DNA from 4 places in the Mesorhizobium sp. WSM4813 genome. Region 1 is predicted to be linked to each of the others. Evidence: riboswitches for the same ligand, from Rfam matches in the RefSeq annotation. Region 1 holds a riboswitch; each other region holds the start of a gene.

Region 1 (4,548 bases):
AAAGCACGCGCCATGCCGACCGGATCGGCCGCCCTGGCAACCGCTGTGTTCAAAAGCACAGCGTCAAAGCCGTATTCCATGACGGTTGCCGCGTGCGAGGGCCGTCCGAGCCCCGCATCAACAATCAGCGGGACGGCAGGGAAATGCCCACGCATCGAGCGCAGCGCGGTGATGTTGATCGGCCCGAGGGCGGAGCCGATCGGTGCGCACCACGGCATTAAGACCTTGCAGCCCGCCTCTAGCAGCCGCTCGGCGACTACAAGGTCCTCGGTGGTATAAGGGAATACGGTAAAACCGTCCTCGCACAGGATGCGGGCGGCTTCGACCAGGCCGAACACGTCCGGCTGCAGAGTGTCGTGGTTGCCGATCACTTCGAGCTTGATCCAGGTCGTACCGAAGACTTCGCGTGCCATTTTCGCGGTCGTGACCGCTTCTTTGACGGAGTGGCAGCCGGCAGTGTTGGGCAGGATTCTGACGCCGAGCGAGCCGATCAGCGACCAGAATTTTTCGCCATCCCTGCCGCCCGCCATCTCACGGCGCAACGAGACAGTCACCACCGACGTGCCCGACGCCTTGACTGCATCGGCAAGGACGGCTGGCGAGGCGTATTGAGCCGTGCCGAGGAGCAGGCGCGACGGAAGCGTGGTTCCCAGAAGAGCGAACATGGTCTAGCCCCCTTGCATTGGCGACAGGATTTCGATCCGGTCTCCATCGCTCAGCTGGAAGTCCGCCCGGTTGGTTTTATGCACGAGGTCACTGTTGACGGCCGTTGCCAGCCAGTCGCCCTCATAGTCGAGCGCTGCGAGCAGCTCGGCCAGCGTAGTGGCGGCAATCTCATACGCTTCGCCGTTGACCAGCAGTTTCATGAGCAAGCTCCTTCTCGGTCTTGATTGAACACCAGGTCGGCCGCCTGGCGCGCCATGGCAGGGGCGAGAAGAAAGCCATGCCGATAAAGCCCGTTGATCGCGACGGTATCTCCGCTCGTTTCGACCCGCGGCAGGTTGTCTGGAAATGCCGGGCGAACGCCGACGCCGGTCTCAACGATGCCAGCTTCGCCGAATGCCGGATGGAGTCCGCAGGCGGCGCCGAGAAGCTCCATAATCGAACGGACCGTGACCGGTTCCGCGGATTGGCTCTCGATCATCGTCGCTCCGGCCATGAAACGGTGACCGGTGCGCGGCACCAGATAGAGCGGAAAGCGCGGATGCAGCAGCCCGACCGGGCGCGACAGTCGGATATCAGGCGTGCGCAGTATCAGCATCTCGCCACGAACGCCGCGCAGCCTGTCATCGACGGCGGCCATCCCCCTGCAGTCGATCTGTCGATCGAAATTGGAAACTCGCCGGACGTCGGCGCCGAAGTGGAATTCGACGCCCATGTCCGCGAGCTTGTCATGAAGTGCTCGCATCGCCTGGCGCGGGTCGAGATGTGCCTCGTCGGAGAAGAACAGCCCCCGCCGGAAGCGCCCGGCGAGGTCGGGCTCCAGCAACGCAAGTTCGCTTTCATCGATACGCCGATGCCCCGACGTGCGACTGGCGAACCGGTCGAGCTCGCCTGCATCTCGCGGTGCAGCAACGACCAGCGTTCCGGCCCGTGTCACCTGACCGGGCGTCGCCGCGTCCCACCAGTCGGCGGCATCGCGACCGAGATCCAGCACCGGCTGCTCGGCGCTTTCACGCTCGCACCACGGCGCCAGCATGCCGCCGGCGAACCACGACGCATTGCCACCCAGGCTACGTCTTGTCTCGGCCACGGTCACCGCCGCGCCGCGTATGGCGAGCTCGAAGGCGGCAGTGAGGCCAGCGACGCCAGCCCCGTTGACCAGCACCCTCATGATCGCTCATGCGCCTCCGGCACGCGTGGTGCGTTAGTCTCGTCCGCCGGCATGTAGAGATCGCCGCCCTCGCGGTATTTCTGCGCCATTGCCGCCATGCCCTCCTTCTGCGCTTCGGCGCGGATGTCGTGGGAGATGCGCATCGAACAGAATTTCGGCCCGCACATGGAGCAGAAATGCGCCAGCTTGTGGGCCTCCTTGGGCAAGGTCTGATCGTGGAAGGACCGCGCGGTTTCGGGATCGAGCGACAGGTTGAACTGGTCCTCCCAGCGGAACTCGAAGCGCGCGCGGGAAAGGGCATCATCCCTGAGTTTTGCCGCTGGATGCCCCTTAGCCAGATCGGCGGCATGGGCAGCTATCTTGTAGGTGATCACGCCAACCTTGACATCGTTGCGATCGGGAAGGCCGAGATGCTCCTTGGGCGTGACGTAGCAGAGCATGGCGGTGCCGAACCAACCTATCATGGCGGCGCCGATGCCTGAGGTGATGTGGTCGTAGCCCGGCGCGATGTCGGTCGTCAGCGGTCCAAGCGTATAGAATGGCGCCTCGCCGCACACAGCGAGCTGCTTGTCCATATTCTCCTTGATCTTGTGCATCGGTACGTGGCCGGGCCCCTCGATCATCACCTGGCAATCCTTGGCCCAGGCGATCTTCGTCAGCTCGCCGAGCGTTTCCAGCTCCGCGAATTGCGCGGCGTCGTTGGCGTCGGCGATCGAGCCCGGACGCAGCCCATCGCCCAGCGAAAAGGACACATCATAGGCGCGGCAGATGTCGCAGATTTCGGCGAAATGCTCGTAAAGGAAGCTCTCCCGGTGATGGTGCAGGCACCATTTGGCCATGATCGAGCCGCCGCGCGAGACGATACCCGTGACCCGGTCAACGGTCAGCGGGATATAGTGCAGCCGCACGCCGGCATGGATAGTGAAATAGTCGACACCCTGTTCGGCCTGTTCGATCAGCGTGTCGCGGTAGACCTCCCAGGTCAGATCCTCGGCAATGCCGTTAACCTTTTCGAGCGCCTGATAGAGCGGCACCGTGCCGATCGGCACCGGCGCATTGCGCACGATCCATTCGCGGATGTTGTGGATGTTGCGGCCGGTCGACAGGTCCATCACCGTATCGGCGCCCCAGCGGATCGACCAGACCATCTTTTCGACCTCCTCGGCCATCGAGGAGGTGACCGCCGAATTGCCGATATTGGCGTTGATCTTCACCAGGAAATTGCGGCCGATGATCATCGGCTCGCTCTCGGGATGATTGATGTTGGCGGGAATGATTGCCCGTCCGCGCGCCACCTCGTCGCGCACGAATTCGGGTGTGACGAAATCGGGGATCGCCGCGCCGAAGGCTTCGCCATCGCGCTCAACTTTGCCACGCAGGATCTCGCGGCCGAGGTTCTCGCGGATGGCCACGAACTCCATTTCTGGCGTGATGATGCCGGCGCGCGCATAGGCAAGCTGGGTCACTGCCTTGCCCGATCTGGCCCTGAGCGGGCGGTTGCGAACGGGAAATTCCGGCGTCAGGCGCTCGCCCACGGCGAACCCGTTGTCTTCCGGCCGGACATGGCGACCCTCATAGGCTTCGACATCGCCGCGCGCGGTAATCCATTCGTGGCGAAGCCGGGCAAGGCCCCTTTCGATGCTGGTTTCGACAGTCGGGTCTGTGTAGGGGCCGGATGGATCGTAGACGGTAACGGGCGGCTCGCCGGCCGTCGGATGGACGGAGATTTCGCGCATTGGCACCCTGATCTGCGGGTGGATAGTGCCGAGCTTGTGGACTTTTCGTGAGGCGGGCAGCGGTCCCGTCGACACGGCGGGGGTAAGGGCATTCATCGTGAGGCTCCTTTGCTCATGCATTGGAGACCCAGTTCTGTGCCGGAAGGATGAAAAGACGCTTTGGCCTGCCTGTTCAATACAGGACTACGGGCGTGAACTCCCGCAAAGCGCTTGCACCGTCCCTACGCCAGTATGAACTGGATCAGGTTCAACGGGTCACTGCGCCGCGAAAGCCAGCAGTATCTCAGCCCCTTGCCGGGACTCCCCTGGTGAATGCGTCAAGTTGAACGGGCCCGTGCCATGTTGTCAAGCGCGTTCGGCCGGCGGTAGTGGGTCAGTTTGAAATCTGCCCCCTCGCTCGTCGCGATCCGGGCCGAAATCCCATATGCTTATCGCAAGCAACGAGATTTGAGATGAGCTTGATGGTCAGCACACCTGAGGATGCCGCGACTGCCTTTGCCGATGCTTGGAATAGGCACGATATGGATGACTTCGCAGCGTTGTTCGCCAACGATGCTAATTTCGTCAATGTCGTAGGCGTGTGGTGGAAGAACCGCACCGAGATCGAAGCGGCGCATCGCGCAACTCATGAAACCATGTTTCGTGATAGCCGATTGGAAGGTGATGTCTCGGCAGTTGTGGAATTAGCTCCCGGTCTTGCATCCGTGCACTACACATGGACCCTGACTGGCGCATCCGCCCCGGACGGCTCACCCGCTGGAACACGAGAGGGCATTCTGCTTCTGATTGTGAAGGAAGAACAGTCGGGCTGGCAGATAAAGGTGGCCCAAAACACTGACATTGTTGCGGGGGCGATTGCTCCCCCTTCAAGCGCAAAGAGATAACTATGCCTGTAGGACCTAAGTACAGAAGCGCCCCGCCGACGTGATCGGCAATGCCGTCCGCGCATGATTCCACTCATGGGTCGCGACAGTCGCG
Region 2 (4,548 bases), on a different contig from region 1:
CGGCGCAGCTGCTTCGGTCCTGGCTGCCACCGCCACTTCGCTGGTCTCCGCTTTTGGCCGTGCCTTGCGGTCGTCCAGCCTGGTGCCGCCGCGCTGCGCCAGCATGTCGGAATAGCCGCCGGCATATTCGATCCAGCGGCCGCCGCCGTCCGGCGCGATCAGGCTGGTCACGGTGCGGTCGAGGAAATCGCGGTCGTGGCTGACCAGGATGACGGTGCCGGCAAAACCGGCGACCAGTTCCTGAAGCAGTTCCAGTGTCTCCATGTCGAGATCGTTGGTCGGCTCGTCGAGCACCAGCAGGTTTGCCGGGCGCGCCAGCACACGGGCGAGCAGCAGCCGCGCCCGCTCGCCGCCCGAAAGCTCGCGCACCGGCGTGCGCGCCTGTTCCGGCTTGAACAGGAAATCCTTCATATAGGAGACGACGTGCCGCTGCTCGCCGTTGATGACGAGGTTCTCGCCGCGGCCGTCTGTGAGATACTGCGCCAGCGTCTCTTGCGGATCGACCGCCTCGCGCTTCTGGTCGAGCGTGGCGATCTCCAGATTGGTGCCGACCCGCACCGTGCCTGAGTCCGGCTTCAATTCGCCGGTCAGCATCTTCAGCAGCGTCGTTTTGCCGGCGCCGTTCGGGCCGACCAGGCCGACGCGGTCGCCGCGCTGGATGCGGGTCGAGAATCCCTTGACCACGGTGAGATCGCCAAAGCTCTTCTCGATGTTCTTGGCCTCGATCACCAGCTTGCCGGATTCGGCGGCGTCGCTGGCCACCATGGTCGCCGCACCTTCGGCGCCGCGATGACCGCGAAAGCGCTGGCGCATGGTCTGCAGTTCGCCGAGCCGGCGCATGTTGCGCTTGCGCCTTGCCGTCACGCCGTAGCGCAACCAGTGCTCCTCGCGCACGATCTGGCGGCCAAGCTTGTGCTGCTCGCGCTCTTCTTCTTCCAGAACGGTGTCGCGCCATTCCTCGAAATGGCCAAAGCCCTTGTCCAGCCTGCGGGTCTGGCCGCGATCGAGCCAGACGGTGGCGCGCGACACGCGCTCGAGGAAGCGGCGGTCGTGCGAGATGACAATCAGCGCCGAAGAGGTGCGGGCAAGCTCCTCCTCCAACCACTCAATGACCGACAGGTCGAGATGGTTGGTCGGCTCATCAAGGAGAAGAATGTCGGGCTCCGGCGCCATGACGCGGGCAAGGGCGGCACGGCGCGCCTCGCCGCCGGAGAGATCGTTTGGCTGCTCGTCGCCGGACAGGCCGAGATGCTCCATCAGATAGGTGGCGCGGTAGGGATCGTCGGCGGGTCCGAGCCCCGCCTCGACATAGGCGCGGACGCTGGCGAAACCATCCATGTCGGGCATTTGCGGCAGGTAGCGCACTGTCGCTGAAGGCTGGCGGAACACCTCACCGTCCTGCGGCTCGATCAATCCCGCAGCGATCTTGAGCAACGTCGACTTGCCCGAGCCGTTGCGGCCGACCAAAGCGATCTTGTCGCCTGCCGACGCCGTCAGTTCCGCCCCGTCGAGCAGCGGCGTGCCACCAAAGGTCAGTTTTATGCCGTCGAGATTGAGAAGTGGCGGCGCCATGTCAGCTTTCAGGTAAGGGGAAATGGGTGTCCGAGCAACAGCGCGCGGCCGCTGCCCAGCGCGATTTCGAGCCGGCCCTTGACCTCATTGGAAATGGTCAGTGACGAGCCGAATGCCACCTCGACATGGTTCAGCGGCCATTTGGCGCCGGTCACGGTCAGGCCGGAAAGGTCGGAAAAGCCGAGAATCGAAAACAGCGTGCCATCGGCGTAGTCGAAGCCGGCCTTTCCGCGAAGCAAGGGGATGCCTTCCTGTGCGCCGCTGGTCAAAAGCACCTCCGTGCCTGCCTCGGCCAGTCGGACGCTGAGCGCCAGGTGCAGGAAGGTGTGGTCGGTGCGCTTGCCGCCGAACGCGCCGGCGAGCACGAGGCTGGTCGCGCCGCGTTCGAGCGCGGCGGCGATAGCCAGTTCGCCGTCGGTCTTGTCCTTTTCTGCCGGAAACACCTGGCGGGGCACGGCGGCCAGTTCGTCCGGCAAATCCGCCGGCACCGAATCGAAGTCGCCGACCCAGAGTTCCGGCGTCAGGCGCAGCGTCCGGGCATGGCTCATGCCGGCGTCGGCGGCGATGACACGGGAGCCTTCGACCTGGCGGTCGAGCAGCGGCGTGCGGATTAGATCGCCGCCAAGCAGAATGGTGAATTTGCTCATATGCGTGGCCCTTACCAGCCCTGCTTGCGAAACGGAAGGCCGCGTGCTGGATGCCCGGCAAAACTTCCGCTTGCGCCGCAACTGGGCCGGGCCTATGTGTCGAAACGCTCTAACGGGGTGCTGGACGCGATCTTCGCGGACCAGCTGAGAGGCAACCATGCCAACCCGCTGAACCTGATCCGGTTTGTACCGGCGGAGGGATTAGACGTTTCGGACAGCCCGACGCCTCAATTCCTTTCAACACTAACGAAGGAGGCGCCGATGCGCACGTTTTTATACACTCTTGTTTCGGCAGTGCTGCTTGCGGCGTCCGTTCTCGCCGGCACCGGGCCAGCATCCGCGCAGGAAAAACTCACCGTTTATACCTATGAGAGCTTCACCGCCGACTGGGGTCCTGGCCCCGCGGTGAAGAAGGCCTTCGAGGCCGAATGCGGCTGTACTCTCGAATTCGTCGCGGTCGCCGACGGCGTCGCCCTGCTCAACCGCGTCAAGCTGGAAGGGGCCGCGACCAAGGCCGATATCGTGCTCGGCCTCGACACCAATCTGACGGCGGAAGCCAAGGCCACCGGCCTGTTTTCACCGCATGGCGCCGTCATCGACGTCAATGTGCCAGGCGGCTGGAGCGACGATATTTTCGTGCCGTTCGACTATGGCTATTTCGCCGTCGTCTACGACACCGAAAAGCTCAAAAACCCGCCGAAGAGCCTGAAGGAATTGGTCGAGGGCGATGCCGATGAGAAGATCGTCATCCAGGATCCGCGCACCTCGACGCCCGGTCTCGGCCTGCTGTTGTGGGTGAGGTCGGTTTATGGCGACAAGGCGCCGGAAGCCTGGGCCAAGCTTAAGGCAAAAGTCCTCACCGTGACGCCGGGCTGGAGCGAGGCCTACGGCCTGTTCACCAAGGGCGAGGCGCCGATGGTGCTGTCCTACACCACCTCGCCGGCCTACCACATGGTTGCCGAAAACACCGAGCGCTATCAGGCAGCGTCCTTCGAGGAGGGCGAGTATCTGCAGATCGAGGTTGCCGGCATAACCACCACGGGTGCGAAGAACCCGTTGGCGAAACAGTTCATCGCCTTCATGACCGGGCCGAAATTCCAGGATGTCATTCCCGAGACCAACTGGATGTTCCCGGCCGGCAAGACCGAGAAGCCGCTCAATCCGGCTTTCGACAAGCTCATCAAGCCGACCAAGACTTTGCTGTTCAGCCCCGAAGAGGTCGCCGCGAACCGAAAGGCCTGGGTCGACGAATGGCTGTCGGTGATGAGCGAGTAGCTTGTGATTGAAAGATGATTACTCTACGGCGCCCCCCTCTGTCCTGCCGGACATCTCCCCCACAAGGGGGGAGATCGGATGTCACTTCCGCTTTCGCCAATCGCAACAGTCGAAAGATTGAGGCGAGGGTGAAGCTGCCAATCTCCCCACTTGAGGGGGAGATGTCCGGCAGGACAGAGGGGGGTGGGCGGGAACTCGACCTCAGCCATATTTTTTGCTTCGACGATCGTTGAACTAGGCAGGGCGGCATGCACACTGGCCATCCTACCGATCCCCGCGTCACCGCCGGCACCATCGCGCTTGCCGCTGTTGCGCTGCTGATCGGCGGGGCCTTCGCCGGGCTCATCCTTGAGGCTACACGCGATCCGTCCGGCGCCATTTCGGGCTTCGATTCCTACCTCTTCCGCGTCGCCCGTTTCACGCTGTGGCAGGCTTTGCTGTCAACACTGCTTTCCGTCGTGCCGGCGCTGTTCGTTGCGCGGGCGCTGTCGCGGCATCCGCGCTTCTTTGGCCGCGGCCTGATCCTGCAGCTCTTTGCCGTGCCGCTTGCGCTGCCGGCGATCGTCGCTGCGCTCGGCATTCTGGCCCTCTATGGCCGTGCCGGCTATTTCGCCGGCGTGCTCACCGCGATTGGCGGCCAGGGCTGGCCGGGCATTTACGGCCTGCCCGGCATCCTCGTCGCCCATGTCTTCTTCAATCTGCCGCTGGCGACGCGGCTGTTCCTCGAGGCGCTGGCGACAGTGCCGGCCGACCAGTGGCGGCTGGCGAGCCAGCTCGGCATGGGCGCCAGACCCGCATTCCGGCTGATCGAATGGCCGACGCTGCGTGCGGTACTGCCAGGCGTCGCCGGGCTTGTCTTCATGCTCTGCATCACATCCTTTACTATCGTGCTCACGCTGGGCGGCGGGCCGCGCGCGACGACACTGGAGGTCGCCATCTACCAGGCGTTGCGTTTCGATTTCGATCCTGCCCGCGCGGTGACGCTGACACTGCTGCAGATCGCTCTGACCTTCATCGTGGTGCTTGCTTTGATGCGGCTTGGCGCCAACACCGT
Region 3 (4,548 bases), on a different contig from region 1:
TTGTATATCGGCGCGGTCGGCGTTGAACACCAGCCTGCCGGTTTCTGTCTGCACGATGGCGTAGGTGGCGACGAGGTCGGCGCCGGCCGTGCGTTGGGTGAACAATCCTATGGATCCCAGTATATCGAAATCGGCCACGCGGTTGGCGATCAGCGTACCGGCCGCAGTGTCGCTGTAGGGCAGGATCTGCACGTCGAGCCCGGCCTCGGCGTAGAAGCCTTTCGCCCGGGCGACATAGAGCCCGACATGATTTGTGTTCGGCGTCCAATCGAGTGCGACGGTGACAGTCTGCTCGGCTGAGACGGACGTGACGGGTCCGAGCCCGGTGATCAATGCGGCAGCGATGAAGAGGCGTCTGGAAAGGATGGTCATGTCCTTTGGGCGAGCTGTGGATCGAGAAGGGTATCGAGGATGTCGGCTTCGATTGCGGTGGCTTCCGCCGAGGCAAGATCCTTGCGCGGGCGCGGAAGAGGTATGGCGATTTCGCGCAGCACGCGGGCAGGGCGGGCGCTCAGCACATAGATGCGGTCGGACAGGAAGACCGCCTCGCGGACATCGTGGGTGATCAGCAGGATGGTCCAGCGGTGTTGGTCCCACATCGTCTGAAGCCAGCGCTGCATGCCGGTGCGCGTGAGGGCGTCGAGTGCGCCGAACGGTTCGTCGAGCAACAGCATGGCGCGATCCTGCACGACGGTACGCAACAGCGCGGCGCGCTGGCGCATTCCGCCCGAGAGCTGCGCCGGATATTTTTGCTCGAAGCCCGCAAGGCCGAATTCGCCGAAGAGTGGCGCCACCTTGCGGCGCGCCGCCTTGCGGGACATGCCCTGCACTTCCAGGCCGAGCGCGGTGTTGTCGATAACTGTGCGCCAAGGCATCAGGGCATCGTGCTGCGGCATGAAGGCAAAAGGTCGGCGCGCGTCGGCCAGTGGCCGCCCATCGAAGTCGACATCGCCGGCGTGGCCTTCGAGACTGCCCGTCAGCAACCTGAAGATAGTGGACTTGCCGGCTCCGGAGGGGCCGAGGATTGAAACGAGTTCGCCCGGCTCGACATGCAGGGTGATGCCGGCAAGCACGTCGATGTCGCCAAAACGCTTGCTGACGTCGCGCAGCTCCAGCCGCCTGCTCATGATTTTCGTGCGCCATCGAGCCGCTCCCATGGCGCGGCGACGCGCTGGATCAGCACCGTAGCGGCAAACAGGACCAGGGTGAGCAAGGCGCTGACCAGCACGGGCGCCAGCACGAGATCGGGCCGGAAATTGTTCTTGGCGTTGAGCATGTAGATGCCGAGCCCTTTGGCAGCACCGGCATATTCCGCGAAGATGGCGCCCACCACGGCATAGGTGATCGAGATGCGCAGTCCGGCAAAGAAATAGGGCAGCGAGGAGGGCAGGCGGGCCAGCAGGAAAATGCGCATGCGGGAAGCGCCCATCGAACTCAGAAGCGCCGAAATGTCTCGATCCGTCGATTCGTAACCCTGCACCAGCGCGACCAGCATGGGAAAGAAAGTCACGAGGGCGACCAGCATGATCTTCGGCGTGAGCCCGAAGCCGAACCAGAGAACGACTAGCGGGGCGATCGCCACCAGCGGCAGCGTCTGGCTGATGATGAACACCGGGAACAGGGCGCGGCGCAGCGGCTTGAAGAAGTCGATCAGCACCGAAAGGATGAAGGCAACGGCCAGCGAGCAGGCGAAACCCGCCAATGTAGCGCTGATCGTCGGCACGGTGTTGTCGAACAGCGCCTGGCGCTGCTGGATGGCCTGGGCGAGGACGCGTGACGGCGCGGGCAGCGTGGTGGGCGAGATGCCCGAGATGCGCGCATAGAGCTACCAAGCCAAAACCAGCGCGCCGACCGATAGAAGGACCGGTCCGACCTTGGCGAACAAGGCTGCGATTCGCGGTGCGGCGGAGAAAGGTTGGGACATGCGAGACCTCCGGCGCGAAAAGGATCAGCGCAGGGTCGGGCTGTTGGCCGAAACCGTAAGCTCGATCGTGACATGGCCATCGAGGGGGCCGACCGGCAGCGTCGAAATATCGTCTGTGCCTATGCGCAACGGATCGCGACAAGGGTCGAGCGCATCGAGCGCGGAGATGATGACGCCGACGAAATCGCCGGTTGTCGGATAAAGAAAAATCTGTGCGTCAGAAAACATCGCCCGCCTCGCTCCGCTGGTATTATCCAGATCAGCTCTAGGGTTTACGGGCTAGCAGCCCATCTCTCAGCCCCGACGATACGGAGCACCCCTGTGGATGGCGGCAATTAAACAGATATGGGGTAGAGCTGCAAGCCTGCGTCCGACCTGGAAACCTCAGGTCGGCGGAGGTGCGGCTTGAGCGACTGACGTGGTCTTTCGAGGAAGGTCGATTAATGCGCGGCTTCAACTTAAGAGGGTGCCAACCCAGCATCGTGTTCGAGATCGCCTGAATGTTCTGAGAAGCTAAATGACTTTGAAAGTGTAAGGAAGGCGTGGATCGAGCGGACAGTTTCCCATTCGTCGTCACCATTATCGATCCCAGGCGTTTGGTGAATTGTGGAAGCATGAAGGCATAAATTGCGTACGTTGAGGCAGCGGGTTTCTCTTTCGCCAATTACAACCGCGCTTTGTTGGAGAGCCAAATGCAAGAATTCATTCTTTTTGCGCTCGTGGGGTTTGTAGCGCAAGCTGTGGACGGGGCTCTCGGCATGGCCTACGGCGTGGTTTGCTCGACAACACTGCTGGGGTTTGGCGTTTCTCCTGCACACGCTTCGGCTTCAGTTCACGCGGCTGAGCTGTTTACCACTGCGGCCTCGGGCTCGGCTCACCTCTATCACCGCAATATCGACTGGAAACTTTTCTGGCGGCTGATGCCGTTTGGCGTGCTCGGCGGCGTTCTCGGCGCTTTTGTGCTTACGTCGTTTGAAGGGGCCGTCATGAAGCCACATGTGACCACATACCTTGCACTCGTCGGAGCTTGGCTCCTGTTCCGTTCCTTCCGGCGGATCCCAAGCAAGCCGGTTCCTGCAGGCGCGGTAGCTCCGCTTGGACTTGGTGGTGGATTTCTCGACGCCGCAGGGGGTGGCGGCTGGGGACCCATCGTAACGACGGGCCTTCTCGGTTTTGGCGGGACGCCCCGCTATGTTATCGGAACGGTTAATGCCAGCGAGTTCCTCATCACGTTCTCGGTGTCTCTGACCTTCTTGTTTGCCTTGCTAACAGGCCATTGGGAGGAGGCAGGAGAGCTGGCGGAAAATCTAATCGCCGTTGCCGGCTTGGTCCTCGGCGGCGTGATCGCAGCGCCGATGGCCGGATTGATGGTGAAGTCGATTACAGAAAAGACGCTTCTCAGGCTCGTAGGGGGTATCATCATACTGCTGGCTGGCTGGCAAACCGCGGAACTCTTCGAACTGGTGTAGACTGAAGACACATCGAAAAGGTGGTCGGCGTCGCTTTCCTGGCGGCCGTGCCGGAGACAAAAACCCAAGTTCCAAATGGAACGAAGAGGTCCCTTTGTTGTTTGGATGCCTTGGACAACCGGAGGCCGAGTCGATGAAAAAATTGGTTGTAGCAGCAGGGTTGGCGCTGGCGGTCGCGATGCCTGCAGCGGCTCAGGACACCGCGACTGCAAAAGCCGAATTCGTCAACATGGCTGGCGAGAAGAACGGAACGGCCACGCTGACCGAGACGGCGCAAGGGGTGCTGATAGAGTTGGAGGTTACAGGACTGCCTGCGGGCGAATGGGTCGCATTCCATGTTCATGAAACCGGAAAGTGCGATCATCAGACCGGCCATGAGTCGGCAGGGGGGCACTTCAACCCGACGAATGCCGAACATGGATACCTCACTGGGAAAGGCCCGCACGCAGGCGATATGCCGAATCAGCGGGTCGGCCCCGACGGCGTTTTGCGTGCCCAGGCTTTCAACAGCATGGTCAAGCTGGATGGTGGAGATACGGCGATACGAGGCAAGGCATTGATGATCCACGGCGGACAGGACGACTACAAAAGCCAGCCTGCCGGTGATGCCGGAAACCGTCAGGCCTGTGCCGTGATCGAGTGAGAAACCCCAAGATGAGTAGCGGCCTGTCCGATATACGATCTGACCGGCGCTTCAGCTCGGCGGCCCGGTAGTGTCGGAGCCTCTGGCACGAGGATAAGCCAGACGGTAAGCTCATGCGCCCGCAGAGGAATTGACGACGCAGCCATTGCGCCGAAGTTGGCCTTCATTTTGCGACTGCCGGATGATTGCATGAACGATACTTCTTCTATGCGCGTGCCCTCCATGGCTCTTGCCCAGTCAGCCATTTGCGCCCGCGGCCTGGTCAAGACATTCGGCAAGCTGCGAGCGGTCGATGGTATCGATCTCGATGTGCCGCGCGGCATGATTTTCGCCATCCTGGGTCCGAACGGCGCCGGCAAGACAACGCTGATGCGGATGCTCGCGACGCTGTCGCGCCCCGACGCCGGCTCCGCGACCGTGATGGGGCACGATCTCGTGCAGGCCCCGCATGCGGTCCGTGCGGCAATCGCGATGACCGGGCAGTTCGCTTCGCTCGACGAGGACCTGACGGG
Region 4 (4,548 bases), on a different contig from region 1:
CATGCACGGGGTGAATCGCCGACCCGCATCATCGCCGGCGGCGAAGGCGTCACCATCTGGGACAACAACGGGCGCAAGAGCATCGATGCTTTCGCCGGGCTTTACTGCGTCAATGTCGGCTATGGCCGCCAGAAGATATCAGACGCCATCGCCGCCCAAGCCAAGAACCTCGCCTATTATCATGCCTATGTCGGCCACGGCACCGAGGCGTCGATCACGCTCTCCAAGATGATCATCGACCGGGCGCCGCAAGGCATGTCGAGGGTCTATTTCGGCCTCTCCGGTTCCGACGCCAACGAAACCAACATCAAGCTGATCTGGTACTACAACAACGTGCTCGGCCGTCCCGAGAAGAAGAAGATCATCTCACGCTGGCGCGGCTATCACGGCTCCGGCGTCATGACCGGATCGCTGACCGGGCTCGACCTGTTCCACAACGCGTTCGACCTGCCGCGCGCGCCGATCCTGCACACCGAGGCGCCCTACTACTTCCGCCGCGCCGACCGCTCGCTGAGCGAGGAGCAGTTCTCGCAATACTGCGCCGACAAGCTCGAGGAGATGATCCTGGCTGAGGGCCCGGACACGGTCGCCGCCTTCATCGGTGAGCCGATCCTCGGCACCGGCGGCATCGTGCCGCCGCCCGCTCTCTACTGGGAAAAGATCCAGGCGGTGCTGAGGAAGTACGACGTGCTGCTGGTTGCCGACGAAGTCGTCACTGGCTTCGGCCGGCTAGGCACCATGTTCGGCTCCGACCATTACGGCATCAAGCCCGACCTGATCACCATCGCCAAGGGCCTGACCTCGGCCTACGCGCCGCTGTCGGGCGTCATCGTCGCGGACAAGGTCTGGCAGGTGCTGGTGCAGGGTTCCGACAAGCTCGGCAGCATAGGCCATGGCTGGACCTATTCGGCGCATCCGATCTGCGTTGCCGCCGGCGTCGCCAACCTGGAACTGATCGACGAGATGGACCTGGTGACCAATGCCGGCGAGACCGGCGCCTATTTCCGCGCTGAACTGGCGAAAGCCATCGGCGGCCACAAAAATGTCGGCGAGGTTCGCGGCGACGGCATGCTGGCGGCAATCGAATTCGTCGCCGACCGGGACGACCGCGTGTTCTTCGACGCCTCGCAAAAGATCGGCCCGCAGGTCGCGACCGCCCTTGCCGAGCGCGGCGTCATCGGCCGGGCAATGCCGCAAGGCGACATTCTCGGCTTCGCGCCGCCGCTCTGCCTGACGCGCGAAGAGGCCGACATCGTCGTATCGAAGACGGCTGATGTGGTGAAAAGCGTGTTCGCGAACCTCTGAAGAACCGACATGAAAGCCATAGCCAAACCCCTCCCCGCCACCATGGCCGCCGTGCTTCTGACCGGTCACGGCGGACCGGAAAAGCTCGTCTACCGCACCGACGTGAAGGTGCCGTCGCCCGCCCCTGGTGAAGTGCTGGTCAAGGTCACTGCCTGCGGCATGAACAACACCGACGTCTGGGTGCGACAGGGCGCTTATGGCACGGAAGAAGACGCAGCCGCCGTGTCGACCTGGCGGCGGCAAGGCAACACGCTGACTTTCCCGCGAATCCAGGGCGCCGACACGGTCGGCCACATTGTCGCCGTCGGCGATGGTGTCTCGCCGGACCGCATCGGCGAGCGGGTGATGGTCGACTTCTCCATCTACAACCGCAACGACGATTCACTCGCCGACATCGACTATATGGGCCACGGCCGTGACGGCGGCTATGCCGAGTACCAGGCCGTGCCGGCCGACAACGCCCATGTTGTCGACACCAATCTGACCGATGTCGAACTCGCCACCTTCTGCTGCGCCTATCTCACCGGCGAACAGATGCTGGAACGCGCCGCGTTGAAGGCCGGCGAGCGCGTGCTGGTCACCGGCGCCTCCGGCGGCGTCGGCTCCGGCATCGTGCAGCTGGCGCGGGCGCGCGGCGCCATTCCCTATGCCGTCGTCGGCAAGGGCAAGGAACAGGCGGTGCTCGACATCGGCGCCGAGGCAGTGATCACCCGTGGCGTCGCTGACCTGGCGGCTGCGGTAAATGGGGCGGCAGGCGGACAGCCGATCGACGTGGTTGCCGACTTGGTCGGCGGCGCGATCTTCAATGACCTCTTGCGCATCCTTCGGCCCGAAGGCCGCTACACCACGGCCGGCGCGATTGCTGGCCCGGTCGTGCAGCTCGATCTGCGCACCATGTATCTCAAGCAGTTGCAGCTGCACGGGTCCAGCCAAGGCACGCGACACGATTTCCGCCGCATCGTCCACTACATCGAGGAGAAGAACATCCGGCCGCTGGTCGGCGGTGTCTACAGGCTCTCCGATTTCCACCGCGCCCAGGCGGATTTCATCGCCAAGGACTTTGTCGGCAAACTGGTGGTCGTTCCGGATGCCGTTTCGGATTTCGCTGTAATCCGTTGACAACCAACACTAACAAGATGTCGGGCTGTTCGCTGACACGGTGAGATCGAGCGCGACATGGCCTTGCGGGGCGCCGAAGCGAAGGAAGGCTTCCGACAGCGTCGCAAACACCGGCCCGGCGTCACCGCTCAGCTTCGTGCAGAAGTTCTTCGATCTGTCGAAGACGCCCGAGGTCTTGAGAAAGTCGATGCAGCCGTAGATCTCGTCCATGTGATGGCCCTCGCCGAGCGGATAGAGCGAGAACTGCGCGGCGACCTGTTGTCCGTTTTTTTTCGCGCTGTCGACATGCGCCCGCGCCGCACCGATGCGCTCGGTCAGAGACAGTCCGTGGCTGCTTCCGGAAATCGGTGTGCAGATCGGATCGTCGGGCTCGCCAGGGCAGCCGCGCGACACCGTCGCCGACAACACGCAATGCGCGCCACCTGCCGCCGCCGAGGCGAACAGATCGCGCATGGCCGGGAAAAGCTGTTCGGGCGGGCCGACGATCAGCGTCGAGATGTCGTCGGTCTCGATGCGGAAATTCGGCCGATAGGAATCCATCGCCGAAATTGCTCTAAGGATGACGCCGACGAAATCGTCGCACATCGGATACAGGGAAATCTGTGCACCTGAAAACATAGTCGCCTCGCTCCGCTGGCATTACCCAGATCAGCTTGAGGGACCGAAGGCTTGGCACCTTCCATCTCAGCCCCGGCAATACGGAGCGCCCCTGTCGATAGGGTGGACGTAGCACCGGCGCGGTGGATGTTCAAGTAGGATCCCGGGGCAATCGCTTCAGACCAATTGCCGAGCGTGGCGCCGCCAGCGAAGCTGCCGACTTCGCCAATCACCAACGCCCATTCAGCCTCTGCCTTCGGACGACCTGATCAGCTCAGTGACCCGACCTGCTTGACCGCGGCTTCGAGCGATCTTTCAAACGCGTCTACCACCTGATCGACCTGGGGCTCGGTGATGATGAGCGGCGGGCAGAAGGCCAGCGCGTCGCCCATGTTGCGCGAGATGACGCCGTTCTGCTGCATAAAACCGTTGACGAGCCCGCCCAGCGCGCCGGCCGTCTCCCACGGCGTCTTGTCCGCCTTGTCGCCAACCAGTTCGACCGCCGCGATCAGGCCGACGCCGCGCACCTCGCCGACAAGCGGGTGCGGAGCGAGCTCGCGCAGCCGCTTCTGCATATGCGCGCCGACCGTGCGCGCATTGCCGACAAGGTCGCGTTCCTCGATCAGCTTCAGGTTCTCGAACGCGACCGCCGCCGCGACTGGATGACCGCCGCCTGTGAAGCCGTGGCCGAAGGTGCCGATGCGATTGCTTTCGTCGGCAATCGGCTCGAAAACCTTTTCGTTGATCAGCAAGGCTGAGATCGGCAGGTACGAGGAAGAAATCTGCTTCGACAGCACCATGATGTCTGGCCTAATGCCGAAGGTCTGCGAGCCGAACATTTCGCCGGTTCGGCCAAAACCGCAGATGACCTCGTCGGCGACGAGCAGGACGTCGTATTTCGACAGGACCGCCTGAATCTTCTCCCAATAGCCGGCCGGGGGAACGATGACGCCGCCGGCGCCCATGATGGGCTCGCCGAAGAAGGCAGCGATGGTTTCCGGTCCTTCGGCGAGGATCAGCTTTTCCAAATCGTCGGCAAGCCGGCTCGAAAACTGCTCTTCGCTTTCATTTGGCAATCCCTCGCGCCAATGGTGCGGCGTCGCCGTATGCAGCACATTGGCGATCGGCAGGTCGAAGGAAATGTGGTTGTTGGGCAGGCCGGTCAGGCTTGCCGAGGCAATGGTGACGCCGTGATAGCCGCGATTGCGGCTGATGATCTTCTTGCGTGCCGGCTGGCCGAGGGCGTTCGACCGGTACCAGATCATCTTCATGGCCGTATCGTTGGCCTCGGAGCCGGAATTGGTGAAATACGCCTTGCTCATCCGCACCGGCGCCATCTCCACAAGTTTCTCGGCGAGATCGATCAGCGGCGAATGCGATTTGGAGCCGAAGTCGTGATAGTAGGGCAGCTTGGACATCTGGCGCACCGCCGCGTCGACCAGCCGCTTCTCGGAGAAGCCGACCGCGACACTCCAAAGCCCGGCCATCGCCTCGATATAGCGGTTGCCGGCGAGATCCTCGACATAG

What was found. A riboswitch is a leader RNA that binds a small molecule or an ion and turns the genes downstream of it on or off. The one in region 1 is predicted to bind thiamine pyrophosphate.
Region 2: another riboswitch for thiamine pyrophosphate. It lies ahead of thiB (thiamine ABC transporter substrate binding subunit); the one in region 1 lies ahead of thiC (phosphomethylpyrimidine synthase ThiC).
Region 3: another riboswitch for thiamine pyrophosphate. It lies ahead of AC0L25_RS16620 (YkoF family thiamine-binding protein); the one in region 1 lies ahead of thiC (phosphomethylpyrimidine synthase ThiC).
Region 4: another riboswitch for thiamine pyrophosphate. It lies ahead of AC0L25_RS11500 (YkoF family thiamine/hydroxymethylpyrimidine-binding protein); the one in region 1 lies ahead of thiC (phosphomethylpyrimidine synthase ThiC).

The regions. Positions count from the first base shown of each region.
Region 1 is NZ_JBVVQU010000006.1:120,098-124,645, reverse strand. Features, by position in the region: gene AC0L25_RS05245 (thiazole synthase) at 1-665, opposite strand, end outside; gene thiS (sulfur carrier protein ThiS) at 669-866, opposite strand; partial or broken gene thiO (glycine oxidase ThiO) at 835-1,834, opposite strand; gene thiC (phosphomethylpyrimidine synthase ThiC) at 1,831-3,666, opposite strand; TPP riboswitch at 3,771-3,887, opposite strand; gene AC0L25_RS05225 (SgcJ/EcaC family oxidoreductase) at 4,023-4,454, shown strand.
Region 2 is NZ_JBVVQU010000056.1:25,853-30,400, reverse strand. Features, by position in the region: gene AC0L25_RS26150 (ABC-F family ATP-binding cassette domain-containing protein) at 1-1,572, opposite strand, end outside; gene AC0L25_RS26145 (thiamine diphosphokinase) at 1,581-2,219, opposite strand; TPP riboswitch at 2,323-2,437, shown strand; gene thiB (thiamine ABC transporter substrate binding subunit) at 2,481-3,494, shown strand; gene thiP (thiamine/thiamine pyrophosphate ABC transporter permease) at 3,743-4,548, shown strand, end outside.
Region 3 is NZ_JBVVQU010000025.1:84,146-88,693, forward strand. Features, by position in the region: gene AC0L25_RS16605 (ABC transporter substrate-binding protein) at 1-372, opposite strand, end outside; gene AC0L25_RS16610 (ABC transporter ATP-binding protein) at 369-1,127, opposite strand; gene AC0L25_RS16615 (ABC transporter permease) at 1,124-1,813, opposite strand; gene AC0L25_RS16620 (YkoF family thiamine-binding protein) at 1,949-2,152, opposite strand; TPP riboswitch at 2,143-2,255, opposite strand; gene AC0L25_RS16625 (sulfite exporter TauE/SafE family protein) at 2,617-3,393, shown strand; gene AC0L25_RS16630 (superoxide dismutase family protein) at 3,527-4,036, shown strand; gene AC0L25_RS16635 (ATP-binding cassette domain-containing protein) at 4,226-4,548, shown strand, end outside.
Region 4 is NZ_JBVVQU010000016.1:42,286-46,833, forward strand. Features, by position in the region: gene AC0L25_RS11490 (aminotransferase) at 1-1,305, shown strand, start outside; gene AC0L25_RS11495 (alcohol dehydrogenase family protein) at 1,315-2,424, shown strand; gene AC0L25_RS11500 (YkoF family thiamine/hydroxymethylpyrimidine-binding protein) at 2,434-3,042, opposite strand; TPP riboswitch at 3,033-3,145, opposite strand; gene AC0L25_RS11505 (aspartate aminotransferase family protein) at 3,291-4,548, opposite strand, start outside.